Regions from separate parts of the Pseudomonas oplopanacis genome, predicted to be linked through region 3. Evidence: predicted binding sites of a transcription regulator. Region 3 holds the regulator's gene; each other region holds the start of a gene.
The links. The regulator sigma-54, encoded in region 3, starts transcription at its own class of promoters, with help from an activator protein. The targets are predictions, from matches to a motif close to ANTGGCATNNANNTTGCTNT.
Positions count from the first base shown of each region.

Region 1: flgB (flagellar basal body rod protein FlgB) is a predicted target of sigma-54. The motif match lies at 1,590-1,609, and genes of this name have one in related genera.
Region 2: ACWKV5_RS27515 (circularly permuted type 2 ATP-grasp protein) is a predicted target of sigma-54. The motif match lies at 2,722-2,741, and genes of this name have one in related genera.

Region 1 is NZ_JBSKHV010000004.1:367,778-372,055, reverse strand. It holds gene ACWKV5_RS12070 (chemotaxis protein CheV) at 1-415, shown strand, start outside; gene cheR (protein-glutamate O-methyltransferase CheR) at 462-1,289, shown strand; gene flgB (flagellar basal body rod protein FlgB) at 1,652-2,059, shown strand; gene flgC (flagellar basal body rod protein FlgC) at 2,063-2,506, shown strand; gene flgD (flagellar hook assembly protein FlgD) at 2,522-3,247, shown strand; gene flgE (flagellar hook protein FlgE) at 3,279-4,278, shown strand, end outside.
Region 2 is NZ_JBSKHV010000021.1:14,322-18,599, forward strand. It holds gene ACWKV5_RS27505 (transglutaminase family protein) at 1-321, opposite strand, end outside; gene ACWKV5_RS27510 (alpha-E domain-containing protein) at 318-1,268, opposite strand; gene ACWKV5_RS27515 (circularly permuted type 2 ATP-grasp protein) at 1,281-2,690, opposite strand; gene ACWKV5_RS27520 (ribonuclease E inhibitor RraB) at 3,086-3,427, opposite strand; gene ACWKV5_RS27525 (hypothetical protein) at 3,642-3,875, opposite strand; gene speE (polyamine aminopropyltransferase) at 4,032-4,278, opposite strand, start outside.
Region 3 is NZ_JBSKHV010000009.1:177,563-181,840, reverse strand. It holds gene lptC (LPS export ABC transporter periplasmic protein LptC) at 1-476, shown strand, start outside; gene lptA (lipopolysaccharide transport periplasmic protein LptA) at 463-1,011, shown strand; gene lptB (LPS export ABC transporter ATP-binding protein) at 1,011-1,736, shown strand; gene ACWKV5_RS19075 (RNA polymerase factor sigma-54) at 1,920-3,413, shown strand; gene hpf (ribosome hibernation-promoting factor, HPF/YfiA family) at 3,488-3,796, shown strand; gene ptsN (PTS IIA-like nitrogen regulatory protein PtsN) at 3,809-4,273, shown strand; gene rapZ (RNase adapter RapZ) at 4,276-4,278, shown strand, end outside.

The sequences.
Region 1 (4,278 bases), on a different contig from region 3:
GCACAAGGCCTTGTCCTTGAAGGTCTTGACCGTCGATGACTCGTCCGTGGCACGCAAACAGGTGACCCGTTGCCTGCAAACGGTCGGTGTCGAAGTGGTGGCGTTGAACGATGGCAAACAAGCGCTGGACTATCTGAAAAAGCTGGTCGATGAAGGGAAAAAGCCGGAAGAAGAGTTCCTGATGATGATTTCCGACATCGAGATGCCGGAAATGGACGGGTACACCCTCACGGCCGAGATCCGCAACGACCCGCGCATGCAAAAGCTTCATATCATCCTGCATACTTCGTTGTCGGGGGTATTCAATCAGGCGATGGTCAAGAAAGTCGGTGCTGATGACTTCCTTGCCAAATTCCGTCCTGATGACCTGGCATCCCGGGTAGTCGACCGGATCAAAGCAGCAGATATCAGCTAGGGGCCTTCTGCCCCTGGTGGTTAACACGATTTAAGAGGCGGCATCTTTGTCTACGGGTAATTTGGATTTCGAACAGTTCCGGGTCTTCCTGGAAAAAGCCTGTGGCATTTTGCTCGGTGAAAACAAGCAGTACCTGGTCTCGAGCCGTCTCAACAAACTGATGGAACAGCAAGGCATCAAATCCCTGGGTGAGCTGGTCCAGCGCATCCAGACCCAGCCGCGCAGTGGTTTGCGCGAGATGGTGGTGGACGCGATGACCACCAACGAAACCCTGTGGTTTCGTGACACCTATCCGTTTGAAGTGTTGAAGAACAAGGTATTGCCTGAAGCGATCAAGGCCGCGCCCGGCCAGCGTTTGCGGATCTGGTCCGCGGCGTGTTCGTCGGGTCAGGAACCGTACTCGCTGTCGATGTCCATCGACGAGTTCGAGCGCGTCAATATGGGCCAGCTGAAGATGGGGGCGCAGATTGTCGCCACCGACCTGTCCGGCACCATGCTGACCAACTGCAAGACCGGCGAGTACGATAGCCTGGCGATCGGCCGTGGCCTGTCGCCCGAGCGTCTCCAGCGTTACTTCGACCCGAAAGGGCCGGGGCGCTGGGCGATCAAGGCGCCGATCAAGAGCCGCGTGGAGTTTCGCTCGTTCAACCTGCTGGACAGCTACGCGGCCCTCGGCAAATTCGACATCGTGTTCTGCCGCAACGTGCTGATCTACTTCTCCGCCGAGGTGAAGAAGGACATCCTGTTGCGCATTCACAGCACGCTCAAGCCGGGCGGCTATCTGTTCCTCGGTGCGTCTGAAGCGCTGAACGGTTTGCCGGACCATTACCAGATGGTCCAGTGCAGCCCGGGGATCATTTACCAGGCGAAGTGATTCGTTGGCGGCACAAAAAACGGGAGTCCTCAGGGGCTCCCGTTTTTTTTGCCGATGATTTCCCGCCAACACCACTAAACCCTGTGGGAGCGAGCCTGCTCGCGAAAGCGCTGGGTCAGGCAATGCAGATAGATGTCGACTGACAGGACGCCTTCGCGAGCAGGCTCGCTCCCACAAGGGATCTGCGTTGCTCTTGAGAAAGCGGCAGAAAAGCGGCATCCAGCGGAAACCGGTTGCCGCTTTTCTGGCATTGCCGCCCTTGCCACTGCCCGCAAAGCCCCGGTTTCCGGGCTTTTTCGATTTGGCACGCCGCTTGCTATGTCTCTGTTACGAAAAATCAGGTCACCCGAAGGTTTCCCGACATGAGCATCAGCTTCGATAAAGCGCTCGGTATCCACGAACAAGCCCTGGGCTTCCGCGCTCAGCGTGCCGAAGTCCTGGCCAACAACATCGCCAACGCCGACACCCCGAACTACAAGGCTCGGGATCTGGACTTCTCCAAAGTGCTCGCCGCACAGAACGAGAAAACCAAGAGCGGTACTTTTGCCTTGAACATGACCAACAGCCGTCATATCGAAGCTGAAGGCCTGGGCAATGGCGACGAGTCGCTGCTGTATCGCACGCCGATGCAACCGTCGATCGACCAGAACACCGTGGACGCCCAACTGGAACAGTCGAACTACGCGGAAAACGCCGTCGGCTTCCAGGCCAGCTTCACCCTGCTCAACAGCAAATTCAAAGGGCTGGTATCAGCCCTGCGCGGAGAGTAATTCATGTCTCTATCCAGTGTTTTCAACATTGCCGGTAGCGGCATGAGCGCACAAACCACGCGTTTGAACACCGTGGCCTCGAACATCGCCAACGCCGAAACCGTCTCGTCGAGCATCGACCAGACCTATCGCGCCCGTCACCCGGTGTTCGCCACCATGTTCCAGGGCGGCCAGAACGGCGGCAGCGATTCGCTGTTCCAGAGCCAGGACGCTGCCGGTCAAGGCGTGCAAGTGCTCGGCGTGGTCGAAGACCAGAGCAACCTCGAAGCGCGTTATGAGCCGAACCATCCCGCTGCCGACGCCAAGGGCTACGTCTACTACCCGAACGTCAACGTCGTCGAAGAAATGGCCGACATGATTTCCGCGAGCCGTTCGTTCCAGACCAACGCCGAAATGATGAACACCGCCAAAACCATGATGCAGAAGGTCCTGACCCTCGGTCAGTGATAAGGGGCGACTCAGATGAGTGTTACCGATACCACCAGCGGCTTGAGCCTCAAGGATGTCCTGGCCAACTCTTCGGTCAAGACCAATAACACCAGCAGCGACGGCCTGGCCGGAGCCACTAACAGTGCCACCGGCAATAAAGCATTGGGCAAAGATGCCTTCCTGCAATTGCTGGTGACTCAGCTGAAAAACCAGAACCCGCTGGAACCGCAGGACAACGGCGCGTTCGTCGCTCAGTTGGCGCAGTTCAGTAGCCTGGAAGGCATCACCACGCTCAACGATACGGTCAGCGGCATTGCCGGCAACTACAACTCGTCGCAAGCGTTGCAGGCTTCTTCGCTGGTGGGTCGTTCGGTCGTCGCCCAGACCGACACCGCGGTGGTCGATACCTCCAAGAGTTTCAACGGTACAGCAGTCGTACCGGCCTCGACGAACCCGGTCACGATCAAGATCACGGACACCGATGGCAAAGTCGTTCGCACCATCGATCTTGGCAGCCAGCAAGCCGGCAACGCCGGTTTCATCTGGGACGGCAAGAACGATGCGGGTGAAGTGGCCAAGGCCGGCACCTACAAGTTTGCAGCTACCGCGACTTACGACAGCCAGGCGACCTCGCTGGTGACTTACCTGCCGGCAACCGTCAACAGCGTGACCATCAGCCAGACCGGCGGTGAATTGATGCTGAACCTGGCAGGCCTGGGCAGCGTTGCCCTGTCCAAAGTACAGACCATTGGTATATAGAGCCGACTAACACGGCACAAAGGAGTGGAATATGTCTTTCAATATCGGCCTTAGCGGTCTCTATGCAGCCAACAAACAACTGGACGTCACCGGCAACAACATCGCCAACGTCGCGACCACCGGTTTCAAATCGTCCCGTGCAGAATTCGAAGACGTGTACTCGGCCACGCGCCTGGGTACCGGCAGCAAGACCGTCGGCAACGGCGTGCGTCTGGCCAACGTTTCCCAGCAGTTCGGCCAGGGCGACGTGAACAACACCGGCAACGTGTTGGACATGGGTATCCAGGGCAACGGTTTCTTCGTCATGAGCGACAACGGCTCGCTGAGTTACACCCGTGCCGGTGCGTTCAAGACTGACGCCCAGAACTACGTGGTCGACAACAACGGCCGCCGCTTGCAGGGTTTTGGCGTAGACGCCAACGGCAAGATCATCAACGGCGTGCTGACTGACCTGAAAATCGACACCTCGAGCCTGGCGCCGCACGCGACCACCCGTGTCGACCAGACGATGAACCTGAACTCCTCGGACCCACTGCCGACAGTGACGCCGTTCAACGTCAAAGACACCAACAGCTACAGCAAGACCATTTCCACCCCTGTGTTCGACACGCAGGGTAACCAGCACACGATGGACCAGTACTACGTTAAAAATGCGGCGTCCAACTCCTGGACTGTCTACACCTACATGGACGGCCGTAGCCCAACCAACCCGCTGGCTGAGCCGCCGGTGCCGATCACTGCTGACCTCACCTTCAATCCTGATGGCAGCATCAAGACCCTGGTTGGCGGTGCGGGCTGGACGCAAACCGGTACCACCCTGACCATGACAGGCTGGAAGCCGGGCGTGCTGGTTAACGCCAACACCAACCCACCAACCTGGGCCCTGAACGGCTCGGACGCAGCCGCGGCCGGTATCGCGTTCGACATGACCAAAACCACGTCGTACGCTTCGCCAACCGCACGTACTGCGCAGTACCAGGACGGTTACGCGACAGGCCAGATTTCCAGCCTGACCATCGACGAAAGCGGTG
Region 2 (4,278 bases), on a different contig from region 3:
TTCGTCGGCTTCGGTCAGCCGGGTGAAACGCAGGAACGGCAGCGCCGACTGGCTCTCATGCTCGGCTTCGCGCAGTTCATCGATATCCACCTGACCACGGGCGCCGATGATGATCGCCTCGTGCGGCTCGTCCATGGTCAGCACATGCAGGATGTTGCCGAACGGGTCGAGTTGCGCGCGCACCGGGCGCGGCAGGTCGAGCTGCCAGCTGAGCACGTGCTGGCGCTCGCTGTCATGGGGTGTCAGTCGCAGGTACTGGATGCTCGCCCGCACCTGATCTTCATAGTGATAGGTGGTTTCGTGGCTTATGGAAAGTCTCATGCAGCCTCCAGGTATGAACTGTGAATGGCGTTGCCCAACTGGCGCACCAGCGGGATGAATTCGGTCAGCCAGGCGTGCAGGCCTTCGTCGAGAATTTCGTTGATGCCGGTGTAGCGCAGGCGTGCGTCGATCTCGGCGGCCAGGCGTTGCGCGGGACGGCCGTTTGCTCCCGGCAGGCTGGCGAGGATCTGGTCGATTTCTTCGGTGCAGGCACGCAGCGAACGCGGTACATCGGCCCGCAGCAACAGCAACTCCGCCACATGCCGGGCACCGGGTGCGTCGCGATAGATCTCGGTGTACGCCTCGAACGACGACAGCGCTCGCAGCAAGGCGCTCCACTGGTAATAGGCGTGCGCCGTGCCGTCACTGACCGCTTCGGCTTGATCACCGGCCATTTCGTAGCGCGCATCGAGCAGGCGCAGCGTGTTGTCCGCCCTTTCGATAAACGTCCCCAGACGAATGAAGCGGAACGCATCGTTTCGCATGATGGTGCCGTAGGACGCGCCCCGGAACAGGTGGGAACGTTCCTTGATCCACTCGCAAAAACGGCTCATGCCGTAGCGACTCAAGCCCTGTTCGGCGATCCCGCGAATTTCCAGCCAGGTGGCGTTGATGTTTTCCCACATGTCGGCGGTGATTCGCCCACGCACCGCATGGGCACTGGCTCGCGCCGAACCGAGGCAGCTGTAGATGCTCGCCGGGTTGGCCGCATCGAGGGCGAAGAAATGCAGCAGCCGTTCGGCATGCAACTCGCCGTGGCGCTCCAGGTAATCGTCCAGGGTGCCGGTGATCAGCAGCGGCATGGCGAGTTCGTGCAGCCCGTCGCCGCGACCATCCTGCGGCATCAGCGACAGCGAATAACTGATGTCGAGCATCCGTGCGAGGTTTTCCGCCCGCTCCAGGTAACGCGACATCCAATACAAATCCGAGGCAGTTCTACTTAACATGGCAGGCTTCCTTCAATCCTCGACCACCCAGGTGTCCTTGGTTCCGCCACCCTGGGAGGAATTCACCACCAGAGAGCCTTCACGCAAAGCAACACGGGTCAATCCGCCGGGCACGACCCGGGTTTCGCGGCCAGACAATACAAACGGACGCAGGTCGATGTGGCGTGGCGCGATGCCGTTTTCGACAAAAGTCGGACAGGTCGACAGAGACAACGTCGGTTGCGCGATATACGCGTGCGGCTTGGCTTTGATCCGTGCACGGAACGACTCGATTTCCGCCGCCGTCGCCGCCGGTCCCACCAGCATTCCGTAACCGCCGGAGCCCTGGGTTTCCTTGACCACCAGATCCGGAAGATTGGCCAATACGTGGGACAGTTCGGAGGGATTGCGGCACTGGAACGTCGGCACGTTCTTCAGGATCGGTTCTTCGTCGAGGTAGAAACGGATCATGTCGGTGACAAACGGGTACACCGACTTGTCGTCCGCCACACCGGTGCCGATGGCATTCGCCAACACGACGTTGCCGGAACGGTACGACGACAACAGCCCCGGAACGCCCAGCATCGAGTCCGGATTGAATGCCAGCGGGTCGAGGAACGCGTCGTCCAGGCGACGGTAGATCACGTCGACGGCTTTCGGCCCGTCCGTGGTGCGCATGAACACCTTGTCATCGCGCACGAACAGATCCGCCCCCTCCACCAGTTCAACGCCCATCTCCCGAGCCAGAAAGGCATGCTCGAAAAACGCGCTGTTGAAACGACCCGGCGTCAGCACCACCACGCTCGGGTTATCGATCGGGCTGGAGCTTTTCAGGGTATCCAGAAGCAGATTCGGATAGTGATCGATTGGCGCAATGCGTTGCGCCGCGAACAGTTCGGGGAACAGGCGCATCATCATCTTGCGGTCTTCGAGCATGTAGCTCACGCCGCTCGGTGTACGCAGGTTGTCTTCGAGCACGTAGTACGTGCCGTCACCGTCGCGCACCAGATCGACGCCAGAGATGTGCGAATAGATGTCCCGGTGCAGATCCAGCCCTTGCATCGCCAACTGGTATTGCTCGTTGGCCAGCACTTGCTCGGCCGGGATGATGCCGGCCTTGATGATGCGCTGCTCGTGATAGAGGTCGGCAAGGAACATGTTCAGTGCCTTGACCCGCTGAATGCAGCCGCGCTCGACGACCCGCCATTCGCTGGCAGGAATACTTCGCGGAATGGTGTCGAAGGGAATCAGGCGCTCTGTCCCCTGCTCGTCCCCGTAGAGCGTGAAGGTTATCCCGGCGCGATGAAATAACAGATCGGCCTCGCGTCGCCGTTGTGCCAAAAGCTCGTCAGGCGTTTCGGCCAGCCAACGGGCAAACTCCCGATAATGCGGACGGACCTGGCCGCCGGCATCGTACATTTCATCAAAATAGGTGCGGATCATGCCGTACTCCTTGTCACCCGGACACCTAGGCTTCGCAAGGCCCGTGCCAGCGGCAGAAACGCTTTGATATCAATCGGTTGGATAATCGCCCCGTTTACATCGCACCATTCCTGTGCAGCAAACGCCCCAACCTGACAGCCCCCGCTTCATTGCAAGGCGACGTTGTCGCCTATCACCAGCATAGTCAGAGTTGATTTCACTGCCCGGCCGCCGGTGCGGATAATCCGCGCATTCGCTGGAAAAACAGCCCGAACTTCCCTTTAGCCGCCTGCTCAGGCGGTTTTTTTTGCCCCGGATTCTTGTTTCAGGGTTTTGCCGGACGTGTTTTACGTCCCCCGCAAACTAAAACGGCCAACCCGAAGGCCAGCCGTTAGTGCGTGTCACTGTTCATAGGATTATGCGAGTAGCCCTCGTACCTCCTGCTTGACGCCCCATCCTTCGATGATGCCGCCCAGAGGCTCGACCACCGCCTCGAAGCCTTGCTCGAAATCGCCGATGTCATCGTAGGTGGCGTACATGACTTTGCTCAGTTCGAGCGCCCATGCACCGTCGTCGCGCACACTGATTTGCGCATTCAGGGATTCACCACGGTAATGACCTGCTGCTCTGCGGGCCCGCTCCTCGTCGGGAAAAATGGCGTAGAACTCGATGGGGTGGAATCTTGAAAAGTCGAAACCGCCTTCTTTCATGCGGCGCAGCACCGAGCTGCTGATGTCTTCTTGATAGGCTGTGCTCATGAAACGTCCCCCTCATAGTGATGGATAGACTTTCCGTATTCCCGGGCACGCGCAGCCGAGTGGTGCGCGCGATGCGGCAACCTCGTTGCCGGTGGGAAGCAAGCATGTAGCTGACAAGACCAGACCTTAGCGATCCATTCGCTGATCTCGATTGCAGAGTAGCCTCAAGAGAGAGCCGCTGCCAAGGCCTGGATGAGAATCAGACAGGAGAGGTTCAGATTGGCGTGATGCCGAGGATTTGTATGCTGTTCTGCGTCTTGAGACTTTTGACGCTCGCATCGGGGGTTCGCCCTTCCAGATCGTTCAGATCCAGTTCGGCGGCGACAGGCAGGAGTCGGGCCTTGATGAGTTTGGCGGCGTGCTCGTTGTCCGGGCACTCGTCGCACTCAAAGACTTCATCGATTGTTTCACCGTGATCATCCACGAAAGTGATTTTCCACTTTTGCATCAGTGCCTCCTCGATAAAGCCCATGGATGGGCTTACATGCATCTGGACTTTTGCGCTGACTGATCGTTCAAACGAATAACGCGTACTGACAGGAAAAACATGACCCCATGTGGGAGCGGGCTTGCTCGCTCCCACATGGGGGTATGGGTACATCCTTTAGTCGTTGCTTGGCTTGTTCACCGCTTGCAGCACGTATTGCGGCAAGGCGAAGGCGCCGATGTGAATTTCTGGATTGTAGTAGCGGGTGATGATGCCGCTGCCGGCGAAACGCTGTTGCAGGGTTTCACGGGACAATTTGCGATAAGCGGTATTGGTCGCGCCCCAGGCAAACGTCATCGAGCCGCCGATGTAGGTCGGCACGGCCGCCTGATAGAAGTGCCAGTCCGGGAACAGGCTGCGCAGA
Region 3 (4,278 bases):
TCGACAAGACAGTTGCCCCTGTCGATGAAAGCGCGATCGACTATTACGCACTCAACGCCCACAGCGTGCAGTACCTGCCGGATGGCAAATTGCAGTACGAAATGACGTCCGACAAGGTCGAACACCTGAAAGCGTCCGAGGTCACGCTGCTGACCAATCCCGACTTGAACATGTTTCGCGGCACCCAGTTTCCCTGGCACGTCCAGAGCGAACACGGGGAAGTCAATCCGGACGGTACTCAGGTCGAGCTGATCGATTCGGTACGTATCACCCGTTTCGACGAAAAAAACCGCAAGACCCTGATTACCACCACCCGTATGACTGTGTTCCCGCAGCAGCAATATGCGCAGACCGACCAACCCGTTAGAATCGACGGCGCTGGCGGTGTATCGACAGGCAACGGAATGAAAGCGTACTTGAAAGAAAGCAGGATACACCTGCTATCTAACGTAAGAGGACAGTATGAGGCTCGTTAAAACCCTCCCTATTTTGCTCAGTCTGGGCGCAGCACTGGGAAGCGTGAGCGCCTGGGCTCTGCCGAACGATCAAGAGCAGCCAATCCGCATTCAGGCCGACGATGCCCAACTGGACGACAAGAATGGCGTTGCCACCTACAAAGGTGACGTGATCATTACCCAGGGTTCGATGATCGTTAAGGGCAACACCGTGACCATCACGCGTACGCCGGCAGGCGACATCGACGTGGTGACTTCGGTGGGCAACCTCGCCTACTTCGAGCAACTACAGACCGCTGGCGACACCAAGCCTGTGCAGGGCTGGGGCGTGACCATCCAGTACCACGCCGCGCAAAACCGCGTCGTGCTGATCGACAAGGCAAAAGTTGTCGACAAGGACAACAACACCACCCAGGGCGAGAAAATCGTCTACGACACGGTCAAGAAGCTTGCGAGCGCTGGCCGTGCGACAGGTAACAAGGTCACCGAGGCGCGTCCACGCATCGACATGGTGATCCAGCCGAAGAAGAAAACCGACGAGCAGAAGGCCCAGTAATGGCAACTCTGAAAGCTCAGCATCTGGCCAAGAGCTACAAGAGCCGCCAGGTCGTGCGTGACGTCAGCCTGTCGATCGACAGCGGTCAAATCGTCGGCCTGCTGGGTCCCAACGGCGCCGGCAAGACCACCTGCTTCTACATGATCGTCGGCCTGGTGCAGGCTGATCAGGGCCGCGTACTGATCGACGATCTGGACGTCAGCCACCAGCCCATGCACGGTCGTGCAAAGGCTGGTATCGGCTATCTGCCGCAAGAAGCATCGATCTTCCGCAAACTCTCGGTGGCCGACAACATCATGGCGATCCTCGAGACCCGCAAGGAACTCGACAAGGCCGGGCGTCGCAAAGAGCTGGAAAGCCTGCTGCAGGAATTCCACATCAGCCACATCCGCGACAACCTCGGCATGAGCCTGTCCGGTGGCGAACGCCGCCGCGTGGAGATCGCTCGTGCACTGGCCACCAATCCGAAATTCATCCTGCTCGACGAACCTTTCGCCGGCGTGGACCCGATCTCGGTTGGCGACATCAAGCAGATCATCTACCACCTCAAGGCCAAGGGCATTGGCGTGCTGATCACTGACCACAACGTCCGAGAAACCCTGGATATCTGCGAAACCGCCTACATCGTCAACGATGGCCAGCTGATCGCCGAAGGCGACTCCGCCACTATCCTGGCCAACGACCTGGTTAAAGAAGTTTATCTGGGCCATGAGTTCCGCCTGTAAGCGTTGAGGTGTCTGGCTAGTCGACTGAGCGCTTACGGCGATAAAAATCAACAGGTTTTTATTGTTACAGCGCTCTAGGCAAACACTTCAGTTTCAGGCATATAATTTGCTTATGTTTGGCGCTCCGGCGCCCTGTAGTGGATGGCGCATGTGCGCCGGCGAATAAGGTGTTAAGCCCCTGCCATGAAACCATCGCTAGTCTTGAGAATGGGCCAGCAGCTGACGATGACACCGCAGCTGCAACAGGCCATCCGCCTGCTCCAATTGTCGACCCTGGACCTGCAACAGGAAATCCAGGAGGCCCTGGAGTCCAATCCGATGCTCGAACGCCAGGAAGAAGGCGACGACTTCGACAACGCCGACCCCTTGGCCGACAAAGCCGAACAGCAACCCAATGCCGATGTTTCGGAACCCTCCTACCAGGAAACCGCCCCGACGGTGGACAACCTCGAGGAAGGTGACTGGAACGAGCGCATTCCTAACGAACTGCCCGTCGACACAGCCTGGGAAGACGTCTACCAGACCAGCGCCAGCAGCCTGCCGAGCAACGATGACGACGAATGGGACTTCACCACTCGCACATCGGCCGGCGAGAGCCTGCAAAGCCACCTGCTCTGGCAACTGAACCTGGCACCGATGTCCGACACCGATCGCCTGATCGCCGTGACCCTGATCGACTGCATCAACAATCAGGGCTACCTGGATGAAACCCTCGAGGAGATCCTCGAAGCTTTCGATCCGGAACTGGACATCGAACTGGACGAAATCGAAGCCGTCCTGCACCGCATCCAGCAATTCGAACCGGCCGGCATCGGCGCGCGTAACCTGGGCGAATGCCTGCTGCTGCAATTGCGCCAATTGCCCGTCAAGACACCTTGGCTGACCGAAGCCAAGCGCCTGGTCAGCGACTACATCGATTTGCTCGGCAGTCGCGACTACAGCCAGTTGATGCGCCGCATGAAGCTCAAGGAAGATGAACTGCGCCAGGTTATCGAACTGGTCCAGAGCCTCAACCCGCGCCCCGGCTCGCAGATCGAATCCAGCGAAGCCGAGTATGTGGTCCCTGACGTAATCGTGCGCAAGGATAACGAACGCTGGCTGGTGGAACTGAACCAGGAATCGGTGCCAAGGCTGCGGGTCAACGCCCAATACGCCGGGTTTGTTCGTCGCGCCGACACCAGCGCTGATAACACCTTCATGCGCAATCAGTTGCAAGAGGCCCGCTGGTTCATCAAGAGCCTGCAAAGTCGCAATGAAACCCTGATGAAAGTTGCCACCCAGATCGTCGAGCATCAGCGCGGCTTCCTGGAATACGGCGACGAAGCCATGAAGCCGTTGGTCCTGCATGACATCGCCGAAGCGGTAGGCATGCACGAATCGACGATTTCACGGGTGACCACGCAAAAATTCATGCATACCCCTCGAGGTATTTATGAGCTGAAGTACTTTTTCTCCAGTCACGTCAGCACCTCCGAAGGCGGCGAATGCTCGTCCACGGCGATCCGCGCGATCATCAAAAAACTGGTTGCCGCGGAAAATCAGAAAAAGCCGTTGAGTGACAGCAAGATCGCTGGTTTACTGGAGGCACAAGGCATTCAGGTGGCTCGCCGCACCGTCGCCAAGTACCGCGAATCCTTGGGGATCGCGCCTTCGAGCGAACGCAAGCGGTTGATGTAGAGCCACGCCACAGCGTTCCAGTGGTAGATCATCTGATCTACCGCTTTATGCACTGGCAACGAAGGAGAAGCTGTATGCAAGTCAACATCAGTGGACACCAACTGGAAGTGACCGAACCCCTGCGCACCTACATCGGCGAAAAACTCGAACGATTAGAGCGGCATTTCGACAAGATCACCAACGTGCAGGTCACGATGACGGTCGAGAAGCTGAAGCAGAAAATCGAAGCCACCCTGCATATTCCCGGCAATGAAGTGGTCGCCAACGCGGAACATACCGATATGTACGCGGCGATCGACGCACTGACCGACAAGCTGGATAAACAACTCAAAAAGCATAAGGAAAAGACCCAGAGCCTCCTCCAGGGTGCAACCGGTCGTTAACACTCCCAACCCATGATCCGACTTGAAAACATCCTGACCCCCGGCCGTTCCCTCGTGAACGTGCCGGGCGGCAGTAAAAAGAAAGCCCTCGAACAAATTGCCAACCTGATCGCCCGGGAAGTGCCGGATCTGGAGATGCAAGATGTCTTCGAGGCTTTGATTGCCCGTGAAAAACTCGGCTCGACCGGTTTTGGCAACGGCATCGCCATCCCCCACTGCCGCCTGAAGGGTTGCGAGTCGCCCATCAGCGCCTTGATGCACCTCGACGCCCCTATCGATTTCGACGCCATCGACGGCGCTCCGGTTGACCTGCTGTTCGTATTGCTGGTCCCGCAAGCCGCTACCGATGCGCACCTTGAACTGCTCCGCCAGATCGCCAGCATGCTCGATCGCAAAGAAGTCCGTGATCGTCTGCGCAGCGCCCCGAGCAACGAAGCCTTGTATCAGGTTGTCCTGGACGAGCAAAACGGTCCGTAACCATG